Regions from separate parts of the Streptomyces sp. NPDC004542 genome, predicted to be linked through region 1. Evidence: riboswitches for the same ligand, from Rfam matches in the RefSeq annotation. Region 1 holds a riboswitch; each other region holds the start of a gene.
The links. A riboswitch is a leader RNA that binds a small molecule or an ion and turns the genes downstream of it on or off. The one in region 1 is predicted to bind cyclic di-AMP.

Region 1 (7,475 bases):
TGCGCCAGCGCCGGAAGGTGACGGCCAGTTCGTTGCGCAGCAGGCCGAGGGTCCACAGCGGGGTGGGACGCCGTACGGCCACTGCCTCAGCCTGCGACATCGAAGCCCTCCCCGGTCAGCGCCACGAACGCGTCCTCCAGCGAGGCCCGCTCCACTCCGAAGCCGCGCACCCGCACCCCGGCCGTCACCAGCGCCGCGTTCAGTTCGGCGAGGTCCCGGTCGGGCGGCTCGCCGCTCACCCGGTCCCCGGCGACGACGACGTCCCCGACCCCCTGTTCCTTCAGCACCCGGGCCGCGTCACCCGGATCCGGCGTGCTGACGACGAGCCGCCCGCGCGCCCCGGCCGCCAGGTCGGCCACCGGGCCCTGGGTGATCAGACGGCCCTGGGCCATCACCGCCGCGTGGGTGCACACCTGCTCGATCTCGTCGAGGAGGTGGGAGGAGAGGAACACGGTCGTGCCGTCCGAGGCCAGCTCCCGCACCAGGGCGCGGATCTCCCGCATGCCCTGCGGGTCGAGCCCGTTGGTCGGCTCGTCCAGGACGAGCAGCCTGCGCGGCTGGAGCAGCGCGGCGGCCAGGCCGAGGCGCTGTTTCATGCCCAGGGAGTACGCCTTCGCCTTCTTGCCCCCGGCGGCCGTCAGGCCCACCCGGTCCAGTGCCGCCGCGACGCGTGCGGTCCGGGTGCGCGGGTCGGCGGTCGGGTCGGCGGCGTCGTACCGGAGCAGGTTGTCGCGGCCGGAGAGGAAGCCGTACAGGGCGGGCCCTTCGATGAGGGCGCCGACCTGCGGGAGTACGGTGCGCGCGGCCCGGGGCATGGGCTGCCCCAGGACGCGCGCCGCGCCGGAGGTCGGCTCGATCAGGCCCATCAGCATGCGGATGGTGGTGGTCTTCCCGGAGCCGTTCGGACCGAGGAAGCCGAAGACGCTGCCCCGCGGGACGGTCAGGTCCAGACCGTCGACGGCGAGCTGTCCGCCGCGGTAGCGCTTGGTGAGCGCGCGGGTGTGGATGACGCTGTCACCCGCGTCCCGCGCGGCCGGCTTCGTGGCGGACGGTTCGTCCATCGGCTCCCCTGCTTCGTGGTGTGTACGTGCGTACGCGGGTACACGTCGTACCGTGGCCGTGGCGCGTCGGTCTACCGTGCCGCGTCGGCCGCCTTCACCAGCGCGTTCTTGGTCACGGTGCCGACGTAGACCTTGCCGTCGTCCGTGATCAGGGCGTTGACCAGGCGGGTGGAGAACACCGTGCCCTTGCCGAACCCGCCGGTCACCTTGTCGCCGAGTGAGCCGAGGAAGCCGCCCAGGTCACCGCCGCCCTTGCCGGACGGCAGGCCGCCCGCGGCGCCGGAGTCGAAGGTGGCGATCGAGTTCCAGCCCTGGCCGAGGACGTCGAAGCCGCCGCGGCCCTCGGCGAGGTCCCCCTCGGGCTTCGGGGCGCGCTCGCCGGGTGCCTCGGCCGCGTCGTTCCCCTCGGTGACCTTCGCGCCCTTCGGCGGGGTGAAGCGGAAGGTCGAGGCGGCCGGCCTGGCGAAGCTGACCTGGGTGAAGCCCGCGTCCACGACGGCGGCGCCGCCGCTCGCCGGGGTCAGGGTGAACTTCAGCGGCATGCCCGTCTTCGCGTCCACGGCGATGCTGACGGCGCCCACCGTGGTGCCGGACTGCTTCGGTTTGATGAGCAGTTTGTAGGCGTCCCGGCCCGCGACCTGGACGGTCCCGTCGACGGTCACGGACGTGGTGTCGTCGACGGACTTCAGTGCCTCGTCGGCGAGGTCCTTCGGGGTGGCGGGGGTCTTCGTGGCGGGGGTCTTCTCCCGCTGCTGCTTGCCGTGCTGGTCCGCGGTGCCGTGGTACACCTCGTTGGACCTGCTGTCGTAGCCCCAGACGTCCTTGCCGTCGTGGATGAGGCTGTACTCAGCCGCGCTCTCGATCAGCGAGACCTTCTGGCGCTCCGGCCCGTCGGCCGCCACGCGCAGCGTGTGACTGCCCGAGAGCAGTTCGGTGAACTTGGACGCCGGGTCCGCCGACGAGCCGTCGCCGCCCCGGTTCGCCCCCGACAGCAGGCTGCCCTCCAGACCCCCGAGGTCCGGCAGGCCGAGGTCGGTGCTGAACCGCACCGTGCCGGACAGCTGCTGCACGTCCGAAGCGGCGATCTTGTCTATGAGCTGCTGTGCGCTGATCTTGGGCAGGTCGGGGTCACCGGAGTCGGCGAGCGCCGGGACCAGCCCGATGGTCGCCGCCGCCACCCCCACCACCGCGACCGGGACGACGTACCGGGCCGCCTTGCGGCGCCCGGTCGACGTGTCGTTGCCGGCCCTGTCGTCGGACGTGGTGTCGTCGGATCCGTACGGTGCCATGTGTGCCTTACCTCCGTCGTCGGCGGCGGCTGTCCTCACCCTCGTCAACCCTGAGCCGCCATTCTCACCCGAATCGGTGAGGAGTGGTGATTTCCGTGGTTTCCATCTCACCAAATCGGCCGTGAGGAAGCGTCAGACCCGGGAGGCACCTCGATGTACGACTGCGGTATGACACGGGGAAGCCGGATGCCCCCTCGACCCGTAGGGGTCGGACCCGGAGGCGGCAGACCCCGGCGGACGGCTGCACCAGCACGCCGCGCCTACCCGGCCCGGTGCACCACCGCATCGCACAGCTGCACGAGTGCCGCCTTGGCGTCGCACTCCCGCAGCGGGGCCAGCGCGGCCCGCGCCTCCTCCGCGTAGCGCACGGTGTCCCGGCGGGCCTGCTCCAGTGCCGGGTGGGCGCGCAGCGCGGCCAGCGCCTCGGCGTGCCGGGCGTCGTCGGTCAGGTCGGAGTCGAGCAGGTCGCACAGGGCGACGTCCTCGGCCAGCCCGAGCCGGGCCGCCCGCTCCCTGAGGCGCAGCACGGGCAGGGTGGGGATGCCCTCGCGCAGGTCGGTGCCCGGGGTCTTGCCGGACTCGTGGGAGTCGGAGGCGATGTCCAGCACGTCGTCGGCGAGCTGGAAGGCGACGCCGAGCCGCTCGCCGTACTGGGTCAGGACGTCCACGACCGTCTCGTCGGCCCCGGACATCATGGCGCCGAAGCGGCAGGAGACCGCCACCAGCGACCCGGTCTTGCCGCCGAGGACGTCCAGGTAGTGATCGACCGGGTCGCGGCCGTCCTGCGGCCCCGCCGTCTCCAGGATCTGCCCGGTGACCAGCCGCTCGAACGCCACCGCCTGGACCCGTACCGCCTCGGGGCCGAGGTCGGCGAGGATCTGGGAGGCGCGGGCGAAGAGGAAGTCGCCGGTGAGGACGGCGACAGAGTTGCCCCAGCGGGTGTTCGCACTGTCCACGCCGCGGCGCACCGCGGCCTCGTCCATGACGTCGTCGTGGTACAGGGTCGCGAGGTGGGTGAGTTCGACGACGACGGCCGAGGGCACGATTCCCGGCGCGTACGGGTCCCCGAACTGCGCCGCGAGCATCACGAGCAGCGGCCTGAACCGCTTGCCGCCCGCGCGCACGAGGTGCTGGGCGGCTTCGGTGATGAAGGGGACCTCACTCTTGGTGGCTTCGAGCAGTCCCTCCTCGACAGCCGCCAATCCGGCCTGGACATCGGCTTCCAGAGCCTGGTCCCGCACGCTAAGCCCGAACGGCCCGACGACGGTCACGAGGGGTCTCCTGTCTGCTGGTGCCTGCTGGCGATTACACGGTTTGTCGATAGGTCGCCGCCCTCACTCAAGTCAGCGTATCCGGTCAGCTTTCGATCACCGAGGGCGCCCACTGTTACAGGCCGGGCGCTATCGGATCACGCCCGTTATGTTTCCGATCAGGCGATAAGAACAGATATTTATCGACTTACCCGGAAGTACGAAGTGATTGCGCCGCTTGGAGCAGCTCACCTTCCACTCCCGCGCCGGACGCGCTCTCCCTAGCGGCGCCCCTCATGTCCCATTTGCCGTTATTGCTATTCCGTGAATTGGGTCACGTCGACCGATCGGGGCACCCCGCCGCCCGGCACCCGTATCCCACCTGCCGCCATTGGCCAGTTGAGGCTTGGCAGCTGCAAAGGATCAAGCACCTCATACGCCATAGAACAAGGTCAACTAGGACTTTGTGTGAATCCGGCGCTTGTTCCGGACATGTGCTCTCGCATACGTTCCCGGCCGTCGGGCGGAACGCCTCATCCTGCCGCCGCCCGTCACACCCCATCGACGAACTCATTCGCGACGGCAGGAGCGGGGGACCCAGGTTTGCCGCCGGCCCGGACGACACCCGTCGTCCCGGACCGGCTCGGGGTGAAGCCGCACCGCCTTCGGGCGGCGCGGCCGGGCACCTCCCAGCCCGAACCCGACAGCTCACCTCGCAGGCGACGGAGAGGAACTTCCCCATGTCTGCTGCCGCTCGGCTCCGCCGTACCCCCTTCACCCGCATCGCCCGCAGGATCGCCGTCGCCGGCACCGGCGCCGCCGTGCTCGCCCTCCCGCTGATGGGTGCGACCAGCGCCTCCGCGGCCACCACCACGAGCGCCCCCACGGCCGCCACCGCCGCCACCAGCACGGTCGCGTACTCGAACAACCTCGACGGCTGGATCCGCGAGTCGCTCGCGATCATGGCGCAGAAGGGCATCCCGGGCTCCTACAACGGCATCTACCGCAACGTGATGCGCGAGTCGTCGGGCAACCCGATGGCCATCAACCTCTGGGACTCCAACGCGGCCGCCGGTATCCCGTCCAAGGGCCTGCTGCAGGTCATCGACCCCACGTTCAACGCCTACCACGTGGCCGGCACCTCGTGGAACATCTACGACCCGGTCGCGAACATCACGGCCGCCTGCAACTACGCCGCCCACCGGTACGGCTCGATCGACAACGTGTTCGGCGCGTACTGACCGATCCGCTCACCCGAGCACCCGCGCACCCGCGCACCCGCTCACCCGCTTACCCGCTCACCCGCTCACCCGCTCAGGGGAAAAGTCTTTCGAGGACGACGGCGATGCCGTCGTCCTCGTTCGACAGGGTGATCTCGTCGGCCACCGCCTTCAGTTCGGGATGGGCGTTGGCCATCGCCACACCGTGGGCGGCCCAGTCGAACATCGGGATGTCGTTGGGCATGTCCCCGAAGGCGATGGCCCGTTCGGCGCCCAGCCCGAGGTGGTCGGCGGCCAGCGCCAGCCCGGTCGCCTTGGTGACACCGCACGGCTGGAGCTCGACGGTTCCCGGCCCCGACATGGTGACCGTCGCCAGCGACCCCACGGCCGCGCGGGCCGTGGCGGCCAACTCGTCGTCCGACAGGGCGTGATGGCGCACCAGGACCTTGCTGATCGGCTCGCGCCACAGGTCGTCGCGCCGCCGGACCCGTACGGCGGGCAGGGTCGGGTGCGGCATCCGATAGCCGGGTTCGATGAGCGTGAGCCCGTCCACCCCGTCCTGGTCGACGGCCGCGTACACCTCCCCCACCTCTGCCTCGATCTTGCCGAGCGCGGTCTCCGCGAGTTCCCGGTCCAGGGTGACCGACCACAGCAGGCGGTGGGCGCCGGCGTCGTACACCTGCGCACCCTGTCCGCACACCGCGAGCCCCGTGCAGCCGAGGTCGTCGAGCAGCGGCCGCACCCGCGGCGCCGGGCGACCGGTCACCACGAGGTGCCGGGCCCCCGCCCTCTCGGCCCGGGCGAGGGCGGCGAGCGAGCGGTCGGACAGGGTGTCGTCGCCACGCAGGAGCGTTCCGTCGAGATCGGTCGCGACGAGTGAACGAGCCGGGGAGACCGGAGAGGAGCGGGGGGCGGAATATGCGGGGGGTGCGGCCATGATCAGAGAATACGGACCCCCCGCCCCCTGACTCACCGCTGTTCCCGGCCCCGAACGGTGCCCGCGACGCCACCCCCACAAGGCCCATCCAGGCATTGCGAACCCTTCAGACACTGCCCGGCACGCTGCCCAGGACATGCAACTCACCCGTAACGTGTGGCGCGACCACAGGCAACGGCCTGCAGTGACGGCACCGGATGAGAGCGAGGCAGCACCCCATGCCCCCCTTCGACGTCCCCGAGGGCGACCCCTTCGGCCCTCACAACCTCCCCTACGGCGTCTTCTCCCCCGCCGGCTCGACCGAGCGGCGCGTCGGCGTGCGGCTCGGCGACCACGTGCTCGACGCGGGCGCGGCGGCGCGGGCGATCGGTTCGCCCTACACCTCCCTGCTCGCGCACCCGACCCTCAACCCGCTGCTCGCCGCCGGCCGCACGGCCTGGTCGGACGTGCGGCGGGCCCTGACGGCCTGGGTGACGGTGCCCGCGCACCGGGAGACGATCGAACGACTGTTCTACCCCTTGTCCTCGGTGACCCTGCACCTGCCCTTCGAGGTCGCCGACTACGTCGACTTCTACTCCTCCGAGCACCACGCCCGGAACGCGGGCCACATCTTCCGCCCCGACGCCGAGAACCCGCTGACCCCCAACTGGAAGCACCTGCCGATCGGTTACCACGGCCGCTCCGGGACGGTCGTGGTGTCGGGCACGGACGTCGTACGGCCGTCCGGCCAGCGGAAGGGTCCCGCCGACCCGGCCCCCGTCTTCGGCCCCTCCGTCCGGCTGGACATCGAGGCCGAGGTCGGCTTCGTCGTCGGTGTCCCCTCAAAGCGGGGCAGGCCGGTCGCGCTGGGCGACTTCCGGGAGCACGTCTTCGGGCTGTGCCTGCTGAACGACTGGTCGGCGCGCGACATCCAGGCCTGGGAGTACGTGCCCCTCGGCCCGTTCCTCGGCAAGTCGTTCGCCACGTCGGTGTCGGCGTGGATCACCCCGCTGGAGGCCCTGGAGGACGCGCGGGTGGCGCCGCCCGAGCGGACCCACCCGCCGCTGCCGTACCTGGACGACTCCGACGAGGAGCCCTGCGGCTACGACCTGCGGATCTCCATCGCGGTCAACGGCCACACGGTGTCCGAGCCGCCCTTCCACACCATGTACTGGACGGCGGCGCAGCAACTGGCCCACATGACCGTGAACGGGGCCTCGCTGCGCACCGGCGACCTGTACGGGTCGGGGACCGTGAGCGGGCCCGAGGAGCGGCAGCGGGGCTCGCTGCTGGAGCTGACCTGGAACGGGCGTGACCCGCTCGAACTACCGGACGGCAAGCGGACGTACCTGGAGGACGGGGACGTGGTGACCCTGTCGGCGTGGGCGCCGGGGGCGGACGGGGCCCGGGTGGGGCTGGGGGAGGTCAGCGGCCGCGTGGTGGCGAGCAGTCGGCGTACCGACTGATCTCGCCGGGCGGCGGCGGCCGCGGTGACGTCACCGGGTCGTACGGCTGACGGCCCGGGTTCGGGGCGCGACGGAGGACGGGGTGGGGGGGCGCGGCGGGAGTTGCGGGAGCAGGGGGCGAAGTGACGCGGAAGCGGGTCGTGTTCGGCGCCGGCGACTGACTCCGGGCCCCGTCGGCGTCATACTGACGCTGACAGCGTGCACCACTCGAACCGCCACCCGGACCATCCCCCGGTCCGCCCTGCCTCCGACCATGAACCGGAGCCCCCGGCA
Region 2 (7,475 bases), on a different contig from region 1:
GGGACCAGGGGGGCCGGCGGCGCCGGGATCCACCTCGTGGCCCCGCGCCCCGGGTGCGCGTGGCCCGGGACCGCGTACGCCCTGCCCGCGTGCCCCGTGTCCGGCGCGTCGTCCGGTTCCGTGCCCAGCAGGCCCTGCGGTACGACGAGGACCGCCTGCACACCGCCGTAGATGTTGGTCTGGAGCCGGACGGTGATGCCGTGCCGCCGGGCGAGCTGCGAGACCACGAAGAGACCGATGCGCCCGTCCGCCAGCAGTCCGGCGACGTTGACCTGGTCGGGGTCGGCGAGCAGGGCGTTCATCCGGGCCTGCTCGCCGACCGGCATGCCGAGCCCGCGGTCCTCGACCTCGACGGCGAGTCCGGCGGTGACGAGGCCGGCGCGGAGCAGCACCTGGGTGTGCGGGGCGGAGAACAGCGTGGCGTTCTCGACGAGTTCGGCCAGCAGGTGGATGACGTCGGCCACGGCGTGCCCGCGCAGCCGGCCGTCGACGGGCGGGACCAGCCGGACCCGGGAGTACTGCTCGACCTCGGCGATGGCGGAGCGCAGCACCTCGGTCATGGGGACCGGGTTGCTCCACTGCCGCCGGGAGACGGCGCCGCCGAGCACGGCGAGGTTCTCGGCGTGGCGCCGGATGCGGGTGGCGAGGTGGTCGACGTGGAAGAGGCCCTTGAGCAGGTCGGGGTCCTCGAGCTCGTTCTCCAGCTCGTCGAGGATGGAGATCTCCCGGTGCACGAGGGACTGCAGCCGCCGGGCGAGGTTGACGAAGACCTCGAGCTTCTGTTCGCTGCCCGCCTGGCTGGAGAGCTGGGCCGCCTGGACGACCGCCAGGACGGCGCCGTCGCGGGCGCGGGCGAGGTCGGCGGCGAGGAGTTCGAGGTCGTCGGCGTCCTGCGGGGGTCCGCCGCGCGGCTTGCGCGGGGGCGGGGTGTCGCCCTTGCGCAGCGTCTCGACCAGGGCCCTCAGGTCGGCCTCGCCGCGGGCGGCGCTGCGGCGCAGGGCGCCGACCCGGGCGCTCACCGAGCGGGCCGTGCGGTCGGCGGCGACGGCGGCGATGAGGAGGGCGGCGACGGTCACCGAGACCGCTCCGGCGAGCACCGTCCACAGGGTGAGGCCGGCGTGGAACCCGGCGGAGCGGACGGTGACCAGGACGGCCGCGCCGGCGCTGAGCGCGACGGCGACGGGCGGCAGCACCGCGAGGCGGAGGAGCTGTGGCCGTAGGGGGGTATCGGGCAGTGCGGGAACGGGGCGGGCGGCCGGCCGCCCGTGCCGGCCGCCCTCACGGCGGTCGGCGCGCGCGGCCGGTGCGCGGAGGTGAGACATGGGTGTCCTCGTACTGGTCCGGCGGGCACGGTTCGGCCCTGCGTCGTCCGACGGACACTCACCGTAGTCGCCTCCGCATCACGCGTGGCGGGCAGTTGACAAAGTCCCCCGGGGATGGTCCCGCTCTGGTATGAGGCGTCGTACGACAGACCGACAACCCGGCCGGAGGTGCCGGAACAGAACCGTAAATCCTCGATCCGACCTGGTCGGATGTGGTCACGAACAGACCACGAGGGCCGGGGAGTTCCTCGCTCCCCGGCCCTCGCCGGCCCTGCGTCGTGCGGCTGCCCCGCCCGGCGCTCAGCCCGCCGGAACGGCCTCCGGATCCCCCTCGTCCTCGGCCGTGCGGCCGGCAGCGTCACCGGCCGTGCCGGCCTGCGCGAGGGCCGCCGAGCCGGCGGTGGCCTTCACCGCGGTCCGCGCGGCCGCCTCCGGCCAGCCGCCCTCCGGGGCGAGGGCCACACTGCGCCACCACGGCTCGGACGGGACGGTCTCGGCGGTCGGTTCGAAGGGCTCGCCGGGGCGGGGCAGCGCGACACGGGCGCCGGCCGCCCGGGCGGCCGCGACGGTGCCCTCGCCGGGTTCCGCCCACGGGTGGGGGGCCAGGTTGAAGGTGGCCCAGTGGATCGGCAGCATCACACCGGAGCTGGCCCGGCCGCCCTGGAGGTCGAGGTGGGCGCGCATGCCCTCCTCGGGTGTCATGTGTATGTCGGGCCAGAACTCGCTGTAGGCGCCGATCTGGATCATCGTGGCGTCGAACGGGCCGTGCTCGGCGCCGATCTCCCTGAAGCCGTCGAACCAGCCGGTGTCGCCGCTGTGGTAGATCCGGTGCTCCGCGCCGGCGACGGCCCAGGAGGCCCACAGGGTGTGCTGGGTGTTGCGCAGCCCGCGCCCGCAGAAGTGCCGGGCCGGCGTCGCGGTCAGGGTGAGGCCGGCGACCTCGGTCGCCTCGTGCCAGTCCAGCTCGCGCAGCCGGCTCTCGGCCACGCCCCACCGTTCGAGGTGGGCCCCGACGCCGAGCGGCACCGCGAACAGGGTGTCCGTCCCGGCCAGCGCCTTGATGGTGGGCAGGTCCAGGTGGTCGTAGTGGTCGTGGCTGATGACGACCACGTCGACCGGGCCGAGCGCGGCCAGCGGCAGCGGAACCGGGTGCAGCCGCTTGGGCCCGGCGAACGGGAAGGGAGAACAACGCTCGCCCCAGACGGGGTCGAACAGCACACGCCGCCCGTCGATCTCCGCGAGCACGCTGGAGTGGCCCGTCCAGGTCAGCCGCAGCCCGGTGGCGGGCGGCCGGGCGAGGTCGGCGACGGTGGTGGGGTGCACCGGGACGGTGCCCCGCGGGGAGCGCCGGGGGCGGGTGTCCCGGTCGAGGAAGACCTTCGCCAGGTCCAGGGCCGAACCGGAGGGCCGGGTGCGGGCGGTGCCTCCGGGGTTCTGGAAGACGCCGTCCTCGAAGTGGGGCGATCTGCGGATGCGGGCCAGGCGCTCACCGCCGGGCTCCGCGCCGAAGGCCTCGGGCCGCAGCGTGCGCAGCCCGGAACGCAGGGAACCCGATCGGGTCACGGTACCTCCAGTTGGAGTCGGCGAGGCTCTCCATTATGGTCGGCCGCTCCGACAACCGGGGACGAAGTCCGGTTATGGCTTGCCCCGCCCGCCGGGCGGGGTCCCGCTACCGTCGGACACTCCACCGTGCCGACCGGCTGTTCAGCGGACGGTCCGGCCGCCGTTCCCGGCCGGCCGCCGGGGATCGCGAAGCTTCGGGCGGTACCGCCGACCAAACGGCCGGACCACGTCGCCACCGGACCCGCGTGACCGATTAGGGTGACGGCGTGGCGAGAGTGCGGTTGAGCGTGCCGGAGCGGCGGGCGGAACTGCTGGGCGCCGCCGTCGAGCAGATCGAGGCGCGGGGCGTGGCGGCGGTGCGGATCGCCGACGTGGCCACGGCGCTCGGCGTGAGCAACGCGCTGGTGCTGTACCACTTCTCCACGAAGGAGAAGCTGGTCGCCGCCGCCTTCGCGCACGCCGCCGAGGGCGACCTCGCGCAGCTGCGGCGGCTGCTGGGCCGTCGTACGTCCGCGCTGCGCCGGCTGCGGGCCGCCGTGCGCTGGTACGCGCCCACCGGCCGGGCCAAGGGCTGGCGGCTGTGGATCGAGGGCTGGTCGGTCGCGCTGCGGGAGCCCGCCCTGCGGGAGGTCACCGGCGAACTGGACCGGCAGTGGAAGGCGGCGCTGGCCGAGGTCATCGCCGAGGGCGTCGCGGCGGGCGAGTTCGTCTGCCCGGACCCCACCGCCACGGCCCTGCGCCTGACCGCCCTGCTCGACGGCCTCGCCGTCCAGCTGACGTCCTACGCCGGCGCGGTGCCGAGGTCCCGCGCCCAGGAGTGGGTGGACGAGGCACTGGCCCATGAACTGAACCTCGACCGCGCACCCTGACCGACCGTCAGGGCCCGCTTTCGCCGTCCGCCCGGCGGAGGGCCGGGGGCCGGACCGGGCAGCGTCCCGGCGGGCGGACCGGGAGCGGCGGCCGGCCGGTCGTGGCCGGCCGCCGGGCTCCCGGAGGGGATCCGGTCAGGCCACCGGGGCGATCCGCATCCTGATGTCGTCCGGGGACAGCGCGCCCTTGGCCGTCACATGGTCGCCGGAGGACTCGCCGCGCAGCCGGCGCCCGATCCACGGCACCAGGTACTCGCGGGCCCAGTGGACGTCGTCGCGGCGGATGTCGAACGTGCCCCGGGGCGGGAGCGGCGGCCAGGGCTGCTCCGGGTCGGCGGGGACCTCCAGGCCGAGCACCTGGCCGGCCCGCAGGGCCACGCGCGTGTGCCCCTCGGGCGAGAGGTGCAGGCGGTCGTGGTCCCAGGCGCGCCGGTCCTGGATCGTCCTCAGGGACCACAGGTCGAGGACGGGACAGCCGTACCGGTCGGCGATCGCCCGGACGTGGCCGTTGTACGTGGCGATCTTGCCGCGCAGGTGCCTGAGCACGGGCACGCCGCGGGTGTCGAAGCCGGTCGTCACCATGACCGTGCCCGCGACGGAGGCGAGTTGGGCCACCGCCAGCTCGAAACGCTCGGCCACCTCGTCGGGATCGGTGCCGGGGCGGATGATGTCGTTGCCGCCCGCGCAGAAGGACACCAGGTCCGGGGCGATTTCGACCGCGCGCGGGAGTTGGTCCGCCACGATCTGGTCGAGCAGCTTGCCGCGTACCGCGAGGTTCGCGTACCTGAAGTCGCCCTCGGGCCGCCGGTCCGCGAGGAGGACCGCGAACCGGTCGGCCCAGCCGACGAAGGCCCCGTCGGGGCCGGGGTCGCCCACGCCCTCGGTGAAGCTGTCCCCCACCGCCACGTACGACCCGATCACTGATCTGCTGTCACTCTTCGAATCGTCTGCCACGTCGGCCCATGATTCACCTTTCGGTGTGACCTACGCGACCGTAATAAGGGGTTGACGGACGGTGAGATAAGCCACTTCGCGGACATGTGCCCCACGGGAATACGCCGGAGCGCACCGGGAGCACGCCGAAGGCCGGACCCGGGGATCAGAGGTCCGGCCTTCGGCAGCCTGAGCGGCGCGACGGGTCAGGCGACGGGCACGCCGTGCGAGCGGAGGTAGCCGACCGGGTCCACGTCCGAGCCGTAGTTCGGCGTGGTGCGGATCTCGAAGTGCAGGTGCGGGCCGGTCACATTGCCGGTCGCGCCGGACAGGCCGATCTGCCGGCCCGCGGCCACGCTCTGCCCGGCCGAGACGGAGATCGCGGAGAGGTGGCCGTACTGCGCGTAGTAGCCGTCGGCGAGCCGGATCACGACCTGGTTGCCGTAGGCGCCGCCCCACCCGGCGGAGACGACCGTGCCCGCGCCCACGGCCTTGACGGGGGTGCCGGTGGGGACGACGAAGTCGACGCCCGTGTGGTAACCGCTGGACCACATGCCGCCCGGCACGTGGTAGCGGGTGCCGACGGTGGCACCCGCCACCGGGAGGGTGAAGCCGGTGGCGGCGTTCGGCGCCGCGGCGGACGCCGGCTCGGGCTGCGCGTCCGGCCGCGTCGCGGAGCGCGTGGCAGACTGCGTCGTCGGGTGCGCGGAGGAGGAAGTCTTCTCCGGGGCGGCGGAGTCGGCACCGGTGCCGGCGGCCTGCTCACCGAGGCTCAGCTCCAGGCCGGGGTGGATCAGCGAGGGATCGCCGCCGACGGCCTCGCGGTTGTCCGCGTAGAGCCGGTGCCAGCCGCCGCTGACGTTCTGCTCACGGGCTATCTTCGCGAGCCAGTCGCCCTCGCGGACGGTGTAGACGCGCACGCCCGCAGGGGCGGCGGCCTTCTTCCCGGTCTCCGGCGCGGCCTGGACCGCTTTCCCGGAGACGGAGTCCTTGGCGGCGGCCGGGACGGCCGCATGGGCGCCGGTGGCCCCCATGAGGGGCAGCGCCAGCGCGGCACCGCCGGTTCCGGCGACGGCGATGGAACGGGTGAAACGCCGGTTCTTGGGACGGCGGTGCTTACCCTTCGCGGGCATGGCGAATTCCTCTCCGGCGCCTGCGAGGTGAGCTGTCGGGTTCGGGCTGGAGCTGCCCGGCCGCGCGCGGAGCGCGGCTTCACCCCTGGCCGTCCTGGAGACCGGGACAGGCCGTCATGCCTGGTGGGTCCCCCGCTCCTGCCGTGCACGGGTGAGTGTGTCCGGGCTCCGGGCGGCGGCAGGATTCGGCGTTCCGTCCGGATTGCTGGCGAACGTAAGCGAGCAGGATGCGAAGGGACAAGCAGTTGGTTCCCTCTGTCCGCCTTTCGCTTGATCCGTTACGGGACATCCCGGTCACCCTCCGTGCATTCCCTTCTTCCGCACCGCCTCGATTCCCCGGGAATCGACGCGGATTACGTGGGCATGACGCGCGACGGACGGTCACGAATATGACGCTCCTCACCACTCGACGTACATGACCCTTTATTTCCTGGCTAGTTGCGATGAAAGGTGCAATCAGTGCATACAGCTCACATACGACGCAAGCGGATGACCGTCGCATCCAAGTCGCCGCGCAGCCCCGTGGGCAGCCCGTGGTGCAGCAGGACGGCACCTCGGTGGACTTCTCCCGTTTCACGGCATTCGTAGGAGGCCGTGGGGTCGAGGCCGCGCAGCCGCAGCGCGGGCACCGGCTCCCCGTACCGCTGCGCCTGGAGCCAGGCGAGGACGACCGTCTCGTCCCCGAGGAGGTACTGCACCGCGCTCAGCCCGCCCTCCGGCGGCCGCAGCCGGTGCAGGTCGCCGCGCTGCACGACCGGGCGGATCTCCTTGTAGAGCTCCACCCATTCCCGGGCCTCGGCGAGCTCCTCCTCCGTCCATTCGGAGAGGTCGCCACCGACGCCGAGAACCCCGGCCATGGCGCTCACGAAGCGGAACTTCAGAGAGCTGACCCGACCGTTGAGCTGGGTGTTCGGGCTGTCGGTGACCCAGGCGGCCATGACCCGCGCGGGATGGATCTGGCTGAAGCCGTGCTGGATGACCAGCCGGTCCAGCGGGTCGGTGTTGTCGGAGGTCCACACCTGGTCCGTACGGCTCATGACAGCGAGGTCGATCCGTCCGCCACCGCCCGAGCAGGACTCGAAGGCGACGCCCGGGTGGGCCGCCCGCAGCCGGTCGAGGAGGCCGTAGAAGGCGCGGACGTGGTCCACCCACAGGCGCTGCGGGTACGGCTCGCCGGGCCAGCCGGCGTCGGTGAAGCAGCGGTTGAAGTCCCACTTCACATAGTCGACCGGGGCGCTGGAGAGCAGCCCGTCGAGCTGCTCCCAGAGGTACTGCTGGACGTCCTCGCGGGCGAGGTTCAGGACGAGCTGGTTGCGCAGTTCCGTCCGCTTCCGCCCCGGCTGGAACTGCACCCAGTCCGGGTGGGCGCGGTACAGCTCGCTGTCCGGGTTGACCATCTCGGGCTCGACCCAGATGCCGAACTGCATGCCGAGGGCGTGCACAGAGTCGGCGAGGGGCTTGAGGCCGCCGGGGAAACGGTCCGGGTTGGGCGTCCAGTCGCCGAGGCCGGCGCGGTCGCTGGTGCGGGCGCCGAACCAGCCGTCGTCGACCACGAACAGCTCGACGCCGATCGCCGCCGCCCGCCGGGCGAGGGTCGCCTGCTGCTCCTCGGAGATGTCGAAGTTCGTCGCCTCCCAGGAGTTGAACAGCACCGG
Region 3 (7,475 bases), on a different contig from region 1:
TTCCTCGGGGTGTCCCCGGCCTGACCGCACGGCGCGAAGGCGAGTTCGGACCACACCTCCTTGCCGAGGCCGTCACCGCGCCCGCCTGGGCCGCGTTCATCGCGTCGTCGGCCGTCACGCCACCCGCGTAGCCCCCGCGAACGGCATCTGGTCGACAGGCGCCAGCCGCACCGGTGCGGACGGGTTCGGGGCGTGGATCATCTGGCCGTTGCCTACGTAGATGCCGACGTGACTGATGCCGGAGTAGAAGAACACCAGGTCCCCGGGGGCGAGTTCGGAGCGGGTGACGCGGCGGCCCGCGTTGATCTGGGCGTAGGTCGTGCGTGGCAGGGCGATGCCCGCGGAGCGGTACGCGGCCTGGGCGAGGCCGGAGCAGTCGAAGGCGTTGGGGCCGGTCGCGCCCCAGACGTAGGGGCTGCCGAGCGCCCGGTAGGCGTAGGCGACGGCCGCCGCGGCGCGTGAGTTCGGGGCCCGGGTGTCCGGGGCCGGGGCGTGTCCGGCCGGGGCGTGTCCGGCAGGGGGCGGGACGCGGTCGCGCGGAGGCAGCAGGGACAGCAGCCGCCGGGCCTCGGCCAGCTTCGCGGTGACGGTCTTCTTCTGCCGCTCCAGCTCCGCCTGCCGGGATCTGAGCGAGGTCAGCTCGACCTGGGCGGCGCCCCGCAGCTGCTCGATCTCCCGCAGCCGGTTCCGTACCAGGGCCACGGCCCGCGCCTGCCGGTGTCCGGCCCGTTCGGCGAAGGCGGCGCCGTCCAGGTACTGGTCGGGGTCGTCGGACAGCGCCAGTCGCAGCGCCGGGTCGATGCCGCCGCCGCGGTACTGCGCCGTGGCGAGGGGACCGAGCGCGTCGCGGGCCGAGTTCAGCTTCTCCTGCTTGCGGGCGGCCTGGTCGCGCAGCGTGTCCAGCCGCCGCTGGGCCGAGTCGGCCTTCTCCTTCAAGCCGTTGTACTTCTCGGTGGCGACCTCCGCCTCCTGGTACAGCTTGTCGACCTTGGCCCTGACCTGGGCCGGTGAAAGCCGCGGTGCGGCGTGCCCGGTTCCGTCGAAGCCCGTCGCGGTGGCCGCGCCCGCCAGGGCGAGGGTGGCCGCCGTGCGTGCGGCGGTGCCGCCGATCGGGCGCTGTCTGGGCTTGCGGTGCGCTGCCACCTGGACCGTCACGTCCTCTCCGTAGGACCGCCGTGGGGGAGCGGTTCACGCGTCCGGTGGCGGCCCGCACAGGGGAGACGGGCCGCCGCCGGGCCTTCTCGGCGGTGGTGCCCGACTGCCGCCCCTGGCCCGGGCGGCGGTGGGGAGCCGGGCACCTGGGGGAGGACGCTAAACCCGGCTGTGACCGTCCGGTGACGCGATGTACGCAACTGACCTCACGGGAGCGCCGGGTGTTCGCACCTGACCGCGCTCCCGGCCCACAGTCGCCGCCTTCGGGCAGTGCGCTGACCGATGCGGCGGTTTCCCGGGCGGGCGGGAGCCGTGGGGTGCTATGAGGCGCATATGTGCGGCCCATTAGGCTCCGGCTTCATGGGCGTACTCATCCATCTCTTCGTCGGCCTGCACATCGTCGGCATCGCCGCGCTCCTCGGCGGCTTCCTGACCCAGATGAAGGCGATGGGACGCGGCGAGGCCCGCTTCGTCCCGGCCATGCTGCACGGCGCCTTCACCATGCTGGCCACCGGCGTGATCCTGGTCGGGCTCAACGAGGCCGACGGCCACCACGTCGACAACGTCAAGATCGGGGTGAAACTGGCCCTGCTGATCGTGATCCTCGGGCTCGTCTACGTCAAGCGGGACGAGGAGCGGGTGGACAAGGGCCTCTTCGGACTGGTCGGCCTGCTGACCACGGTGAACATCTTCATCGCCGTGCTGTGGACCTGACCGCGCCGACGGCGACCGCCAGCCACGCCGCCACCGAGACCCAGACCAGCACCACCCCCGGCCCCCGCAGCCACGGGATCCCCAGGGCGGTGCCGGCCGACAGCGTGGCCGCCGCCGTCATGCCCATCGGGAACACCGTCGACCAGCGGCGCACGTCGTAGCCCGGCCGCGGCCGCACCGCCTCCGCGACCAGCAGAACGGCGTACCAGGCCCCGTCCAGCACCAGCAGCGCGGCGGTCACCGCGCGCAGGACGCCCTGGTCGTCGCCGCTCCACAGGTACGGGCGGGTGCTGCCGACGGCGACCAGCCGCGCCCCGGCCAGTGCCGAGACGGCGAGCGCACCGCCCACGATCCACTGGTCCCCGGCACCCTCGAGCAGCTGCCGCGGATCGAACCGGGCCGCGGCGAGCCCGTAGAACACCAGCCCCAGCCAGAACAGCACGAGCGCCAGGTGCGCGAGCCACGCCGTGGCCGTCGCCCGGGCCAGCACGGCCCCCAGCGCGGCGATCGACTCCGTGGCCACACAGCCGAGGAACACCGCCCCCGGCATGCGCCGCTCCCACCGCCGCAGGACGTGGACCAGCAGCACCGGCCAGAGCGCGACCGCCAGCGCGAGCAGCGCCCCGGCCAGGACCTGCCGGCCCAGCAGCGCGAAACGGGTGCCCAGCACCGCCGTGGCGGCCACCGCGGTGAGCGCGCTCGGCGTCGGCGCCGCCCGCCGCTCTCGCAGCAGCCACAGGGCGAAGCCGGCCGCGAACCCCAGCCAGGCGGCGCAGGCCAGTCCCAGGGCGGCCTGGGACAGCACTGCGCGACCCGCCTGCTGGAGGGCCACCGACACGATCCCGGTCGCCATGACGGCGGCGCCGGCCGCCGGTGAACGCCGGGCCCACCGGGCCCATCGGACCCGCAGGGGCGAGGCGGTGCCGTGCATGGCCCGATGCTAGGGGCCCGGTGGCTCAGGCCGGCCGCACCACGCTGTGGATGATCGATTCGCCGGCGTAGTAGATCGACTCCTCCCGGACGTAGGCGCCGGGCTTGGGGGCGTGGATCATCATGCCGTTACCGATGTAGACGCCGACGTGGCTCACATCGTCGTAGAAGAAGATCAGATCACCGGGCTGGGCGTCAGCCAGGGAGACCGTGGTGCCCACATCGACCTGGTCGTAGGTGGTACGGGGCAGGCTGACGCCGGCGGCCTTCCACGCGGCCTGGGTGAGGCCGGAGCAGTCGTAGGAGTCGGGGCCGGTGGCGCCCCAGACGTACGGCTTGCCGATCTGGGCGCGGGCGAACGCGATCGCCTTCTCGGCCTTGGTGGCGTATGTGGAGGACGACGGGGCCGACGAGGACGACGTGGAGGTCGGGGAGGACGTGTCCGACGAGGAGCCGGCCGGGGCCGACGCGTCGGACGAGCCGCTGTCCTGCTGCTGGGCCTCCGCCTGCTTCTTCGCGAGTTCCGCCGCCTTGCGCGCGGCCTCCTCCCGCTGCTGCTTCTCGATCGCCGCGAGCCGCGCCTTCTCCTGCGCCGTCAGCGTGGACAGCAGCTCGCGCGCCGTGGCGAGCTTCTTCTGGACGGTCGACTTGGCGGCCTGCAGGTCGTGCTGCGAGTCGGTCAGCGTCGCGAGGCTCTCGGTGGCCTCCCGCCGCTTCTCCATGGTCGCGGACTGCTCGGTGACGTAGTCGTCGACCGCGGTCTTCTGCCGCTTGGTCAGCCGGCTCATCAGCTGGGCCTGGTCGAAGTAGTCCTGCGGGGTGTCCGCGAGCAGGAAGGTGGCGGTGTCGGGGAGGGTGGCCCCGGTCCGGTACTGGGCCGCGGCGAACGAACCCAGCTTCTCGCGCGCCTTGTTCAGCTTCTCCGTGCGCTTGGCCACTTCGTCGAGGAGCGTGTCGACGCGCCGGCGCTGCTTGCCGGTCGTCTCCTTGGCCGCGTTGTACTTCTCGGTCGCCGACTCCGCCTGCCGGTACAGGTCGTCGACCTTCTTCTCGACCTCCTCCAGGCTCGGCTTGCCGCCGTCGGCGGACGGGGCGGCGCCCGCCGTCTGGGAGAACAGGGCCACGGAGGTGAGGGCGGCGGTGGCGAGGGCGGGCTTGTGCAGGCCGGCGGGGCGGGACTTGCGGTGCGACGCCAACGGAGGCGACTCCTTCCAAGGTTCCGCCTACCGGGTTAGCTGTCGGGTTCGGGCGGGTGGTTCGGAAGGGTTGCCCTACGGCCGTCGTCCCCGTGGGGAAGGCGAACCGATTCACCCCAGGTCTCGGTGTGGGTCCCCGGCTCCGGCTGCCGCAAGGGGGCGCACCGGACTCGGCGGAGGCCGCGCGGCCCGGCGGGGTTCGCCGGTGAGGGTCGTGCGGCCTGGCGGAACGCTAGCCAACTCATGTGTCTCCTGTGAAGGTTGGTGCACGATATGTCCGATACATTTTCGTGACCCGAGACGGGCGTGTCGCTGTGGTGACCAGGCGGCTCCGCAGGGTGAGGGGAGCATTCCCCGAGGGGTCCGAGCTGTCCGAGGTGCTCGCCGGTGTGTCCCCGACGCGTCCTCGAGGCATCCGTCGGCCAAGTTCCGAGGGCGGCGGCCGGTTGTCGGTGGGGCGCCCTAGACTCGTAGAGCGATGAGCAGCCTCTTTGACGACAGCTTCCTGGCGGACCTCCAGGCCCCTCGCGGGCACGAGGAGGAACCCCCGCCACCGCCCGAGGACGATCACGCTCCGGAGCCGGTTCCGGACGATCTGTTCGGCGGGAAGTTCGACCTGCCGCCGGACCGGGACGCCTACTACCGGGACGGCGCCCACCGCCCGGCCGTCGACGCGGCCGCGCTCCTGGAGGGGCTGAACGAGAACCAGCGTGCCGCCGTCGTCCACTCCGGCTCCCCGCTGCTCATCGTGGCCGGCGCGGGCTCCGGCAAGACCCGCGTGCTCACCCACCGCATCGCCCACCTGCTCGGCGAGCGGGGGGTCCACCCGGGCCAGATCCTGGCGATCACCTTCACCAACAAGGCCGCCGGCGAGATGAAGGAGCGCGTCGAGCAGCTCGTCGGCCCGCGGGCGAACGCGATGTGGGTGATGACGTTCCACAGCGCGTGCGTGCGCATCCTGCGCCGGGAGAGCAAGAAGCTCGGCTTCACGTCGTCGTTCTCGATCTACGACGCCGCCGACTCCAAGCGCCTGATGGCCCTGGTCTGCCGCGACCTGGACCTCGACCCCAAGCGCTACCCGCCGAAGTCCTTCAGCGCCAAGATCTCCAACCTGAAGAACGAGCTGATCGACGAGGAGGACTTCGCCGCCCAGGCCGCCGACGGTTTCGAGAAGACCCTCGCCCAGGCCTACGCCCTCTACCAGTCCCGGCTGCGCGAGGCCAACGCCCTCGACTTCGACGACCTGATCATGACGACGGTCAACCTGCTCCGCGCCTTCCCGGACGTCGCCGAGCACTACCGCCGCCGCTTCCGCCACGTCCTCGTCGACGAGTACCAGGACACCAATCACGCCCAGTACGCCCTCGTGCGCGAGCTCGTCGGCAACGCCGCGCACCCGGTGGACGTGCCGCCCGGCCCGGACGACCTCCGGCCCGCCGAGCTGTGCGTGGTGGGTGACGCCGACCAGTCGATCTACGCCTTCCGCGGCGCGACCATCCGCAACATCCTCCAGTTCGAGGAGGACTACCCGGACGCGACGACGATCCTGCTGGAGCAGAACTACCGCTCCACCCAGACGATCCTGTCCGCGGCCAACGCCGTCATCGAGCGCAACGAGTCCCGCCGCCCCAAGAACCTGTGGACCAACGCGGGCGCGGGCGCCCGCATCACGGGCTATGTCGCCGACACCGAGCACGACGAGGCGCAGTTCGTCGCCGACGAGATAGACCGTCTCACGGACGCGGGCGAGGCCAAGGCGGGCGACGTCGCCGTCTTCTACCGCACCAACGCCCAGTCCCGTGTCTTCGAAGAGGTCTTCATCCGGGTCGGCCTGCCCTACAAGGTCGTCGGCGGTGTCCGCTTCTACGAGCGCAAGGAGGTCCGGGACGTCCTGGCCTACCTGCGCGTCCTGGCCAACCCCGAGGACTCGGTCCCGCTGCGCCGCATCCTCAACGTGCCCAAGCGCGGTATCGGCGAACGCGCCGAGGCGATGGTCGACGCCCTCGCCCAGCGGGAGAAGATCAGCTTCCCGCAGGCGCTGAAGCGGGTCGACGAGGCGTACGGCATGGCGGCGCGGTCGACGAACGCGGTCAAGCGGTTCAACGTGCTGATGGAGGAGCTCCGTACGATCGTCGAGTCCGGCGCGGGTCCGGCGACCGTCCTGGAAGCCGTCCTCGAACGCACCGGATACCTGGCCGAGTTGCAGGCCTCCACCGACCCGCAGGACGAGACCCGTATCGAAAACCTCCAGGAACTCGCGGCCGTGGCGCTGGAGTTCGAACAGGAACGCGGCGAGGGCGAGCCGGTGGGCCTGTCCGACTTCCTGGAGCAGGTCGCGCTGGTCGCCGACTCCGACCAGATCCCCGACGAGGAGGACGGTGACGGAGTCATCACGCTGATGACCCTGCACACCGCCAAGGGCCTGGAGTTCCCGGTGGTCTTCCTCACCGGCATGGAGGACGGCGTCTTCCCGCACATGCGCGCCCTCGGCCAGACCAAGGAGCTGGAGGAGGAGCGGCGTCTGGCGTACGTCGGCATCACGCGTGCGCGGGAGCGGTTGTACCTGACCCGGTCGGCGATGCGCAGCGCGTGGGGCCAGCCCTCGTACAACCCGCCCTCCCGCTTCCTGGAGGAGATTCCGCCCACGCACGTCGAGTGGAAGCGGAAGGGCGCGGCGGCCCCGATGCCCTCCGGACCGGCATCCGGGGTGGCGGCCTCGCTGTCCTCCAGCCGCTCGCGCTCCTCGGCGTCGGGTGCGTCGGGCTTCGCCACCCGCAGGACCTCGGAGAAGCCGGTGGTGGCGCTGGCCGTCGGGGACCGGGTGACGCACGACCAGTTCGGGCTCGGCACGGTCGTCGCGGTGAAGGGCACGGGCGCGAACGCGGAGGCGACGATCGACTTCGGCGACACCAAGCCGAAGCGGCTGCTGCTGCGGTACGCGCCGGTGGAGAAGCTGTAGGAAGCGCCGGAAGGCGCCGGCCGGGTTTCCGGGGGCCGCGGTGGGGCCTTCGGGAGCCTACGTCGGGTCGAGCCCGTGGCTGCGCAGCCACGGCAGCGGGTCTATGGCCGCCCCGCCGCCCGGCCGTACCTCGAAGTGCAGGTGCGGGCCGGTGGAGTTGCCGGAGTTCCCGGAATACGCGATCGGCTGCCCGGCTTTGACGACCGTGCCGGAGGGTACCCGGTAACTGGAGAGGTGGCAGTACCAGGTCTCCGTGCCGTCCTTCGCCGTCAGGATCAGCATGTTGCCGTAGGCGCTGTTCCACTCGGTCGTCACGGTGCCGTCGGTCGCCGCCATCACCGTCGTGCCGTACGCGACGGGGAAGTCGATCCCGGTGTGCACCGACATCCAGTTGACGCCCGCCTGGCCGAAGTAGGCGCTGAGGCCCTTCTGCATGACCGGAAGGACGTACTTGGGGCGCAGCCGTTCCTTGCGGGCCGCCTCCGCGGCCGCCTTCTTCTTCTCGGCCTCCTGCTGGGCCTTGA

Region 2: it holds a riboswitch for cyclic di-AMP, as region 1 does, so the genes downstream of both, ABZX30_RS15885 (peptidoglycan DD-metalloendopeptidase family protein) here and ABZX30_RS14125 (transglycosylase SLT domain-containing protein) in region 1, are expected to answer to the same signal.
Region 3: it holds a riboswitch for cyclic di-AMP, as region 1 does, so the genes downstream of both, ABZX30_RS01150 (NlpC/P60 family protein) here and ABZX30_RS14125 (transglycosylase SLT domain-containing protein) in region 1, are expected to answer to the same signal.

Annotation. Positions count from the first base shown of each region.
Region 1 covers NZ_JBEXLP010000019.1:95,869-103,343, reverse strand. Annotated here, with positions in the region: gene ABZX30_RS14145 (ABC transporter permease) at 1-100, opposite strand, end outside; gene ABZX30_RS14140 (ABC transporter ATP-binding protein) at 87-1,061, opposite strand; gene ABZX30_RS14135 (DUF2092 domain-containing protein) at 1,133-2,350, opposite strand; gene ABZX30_RS14130 (polyprenyl synthetase family protein) at 2,611-3,621, opposite strand; cyclic di-AMP (ydaO/yuaA leader) riboswitch at 4,153-4,337, shown strand; gene ABZX30_RS14125 (transglycosylase SLT domain-containing protein) at 4,341-4,841, shown strand; gene ABZX30_RS14120 (HAD family hydrolase) at 4,915-5,757, opposite strand; gene fahA (fumarylacetoacetase) at 5,976-7,202, shown strand; gene ABZX30_RS14110 (M56 family metallopeptidase) at 7,475-7,475, shown strand, end outside.
Region 2 covers NZ_JBEXLP010000023.1:81,903-89,377, forward strand. Annotated here, with positions in the region: gene ABZX30_RS15865 (ATP-binding protein) at 1-1,322, opposite strand, end outside; gene ABZX30_RS15870 (MBL fold metallo-hydrolase) at 1,623-2,885, opposite strand; gene ABZX30_RS15875 (TetR/AcrR family transcriptional regulator) at 3,152-3,754, shown strand; gene ABZX30_RS15880 (SGNH/GDSL hydrolase family protein) at 3,890-4,675, opposite strand; gene ABZX30_RS15885 (peptidoglycan DD-metalloendopeptidase family protein) at 4,894-5,820, opposite strand; cyclic di-AMP (ydaO/yuaA leader) riboswitch at 5,825-5,984, opposite strand; gene ABZX30_RS15890 (alpha-galactosidase) at 6,291-7,475, opposite strand, start outside.
Region 3 covers NZ_JBEXLP010000001.1:240,867-248,341, reverse strand. Annotated here, with positions in the region: gene ABZX30_RS01170 (response regulator transcription factor) at 1-24, shown strand, start outside; gene ABZX30_RS01165 (NlpC/P60 family protein) at 115-1,143, opposite strand; gene ABZX30_RS01160 (hypothetical protein) at 1,513-1,866, shown strand; gene ABZX30_RS01155 (tellurite resistance/C4-dicarboxylate transporter family protein) at 1,844-2,797, opposite strand; gene ABZX30_RS01150 (NlpC/P60 family protein) at 2,823-3,992, opposite strand; cyclic di-AMP (ydaO/yuaA leader) riboswitch at 4,000-4,178, opposite strand; gene pcrA (DNA helicase PcrA) at 4,471-6,951, shown strand; gene ABZX30_RS01140 (M23 family metallopeptidase) at 7,009-7,475, opposite strand, start outside.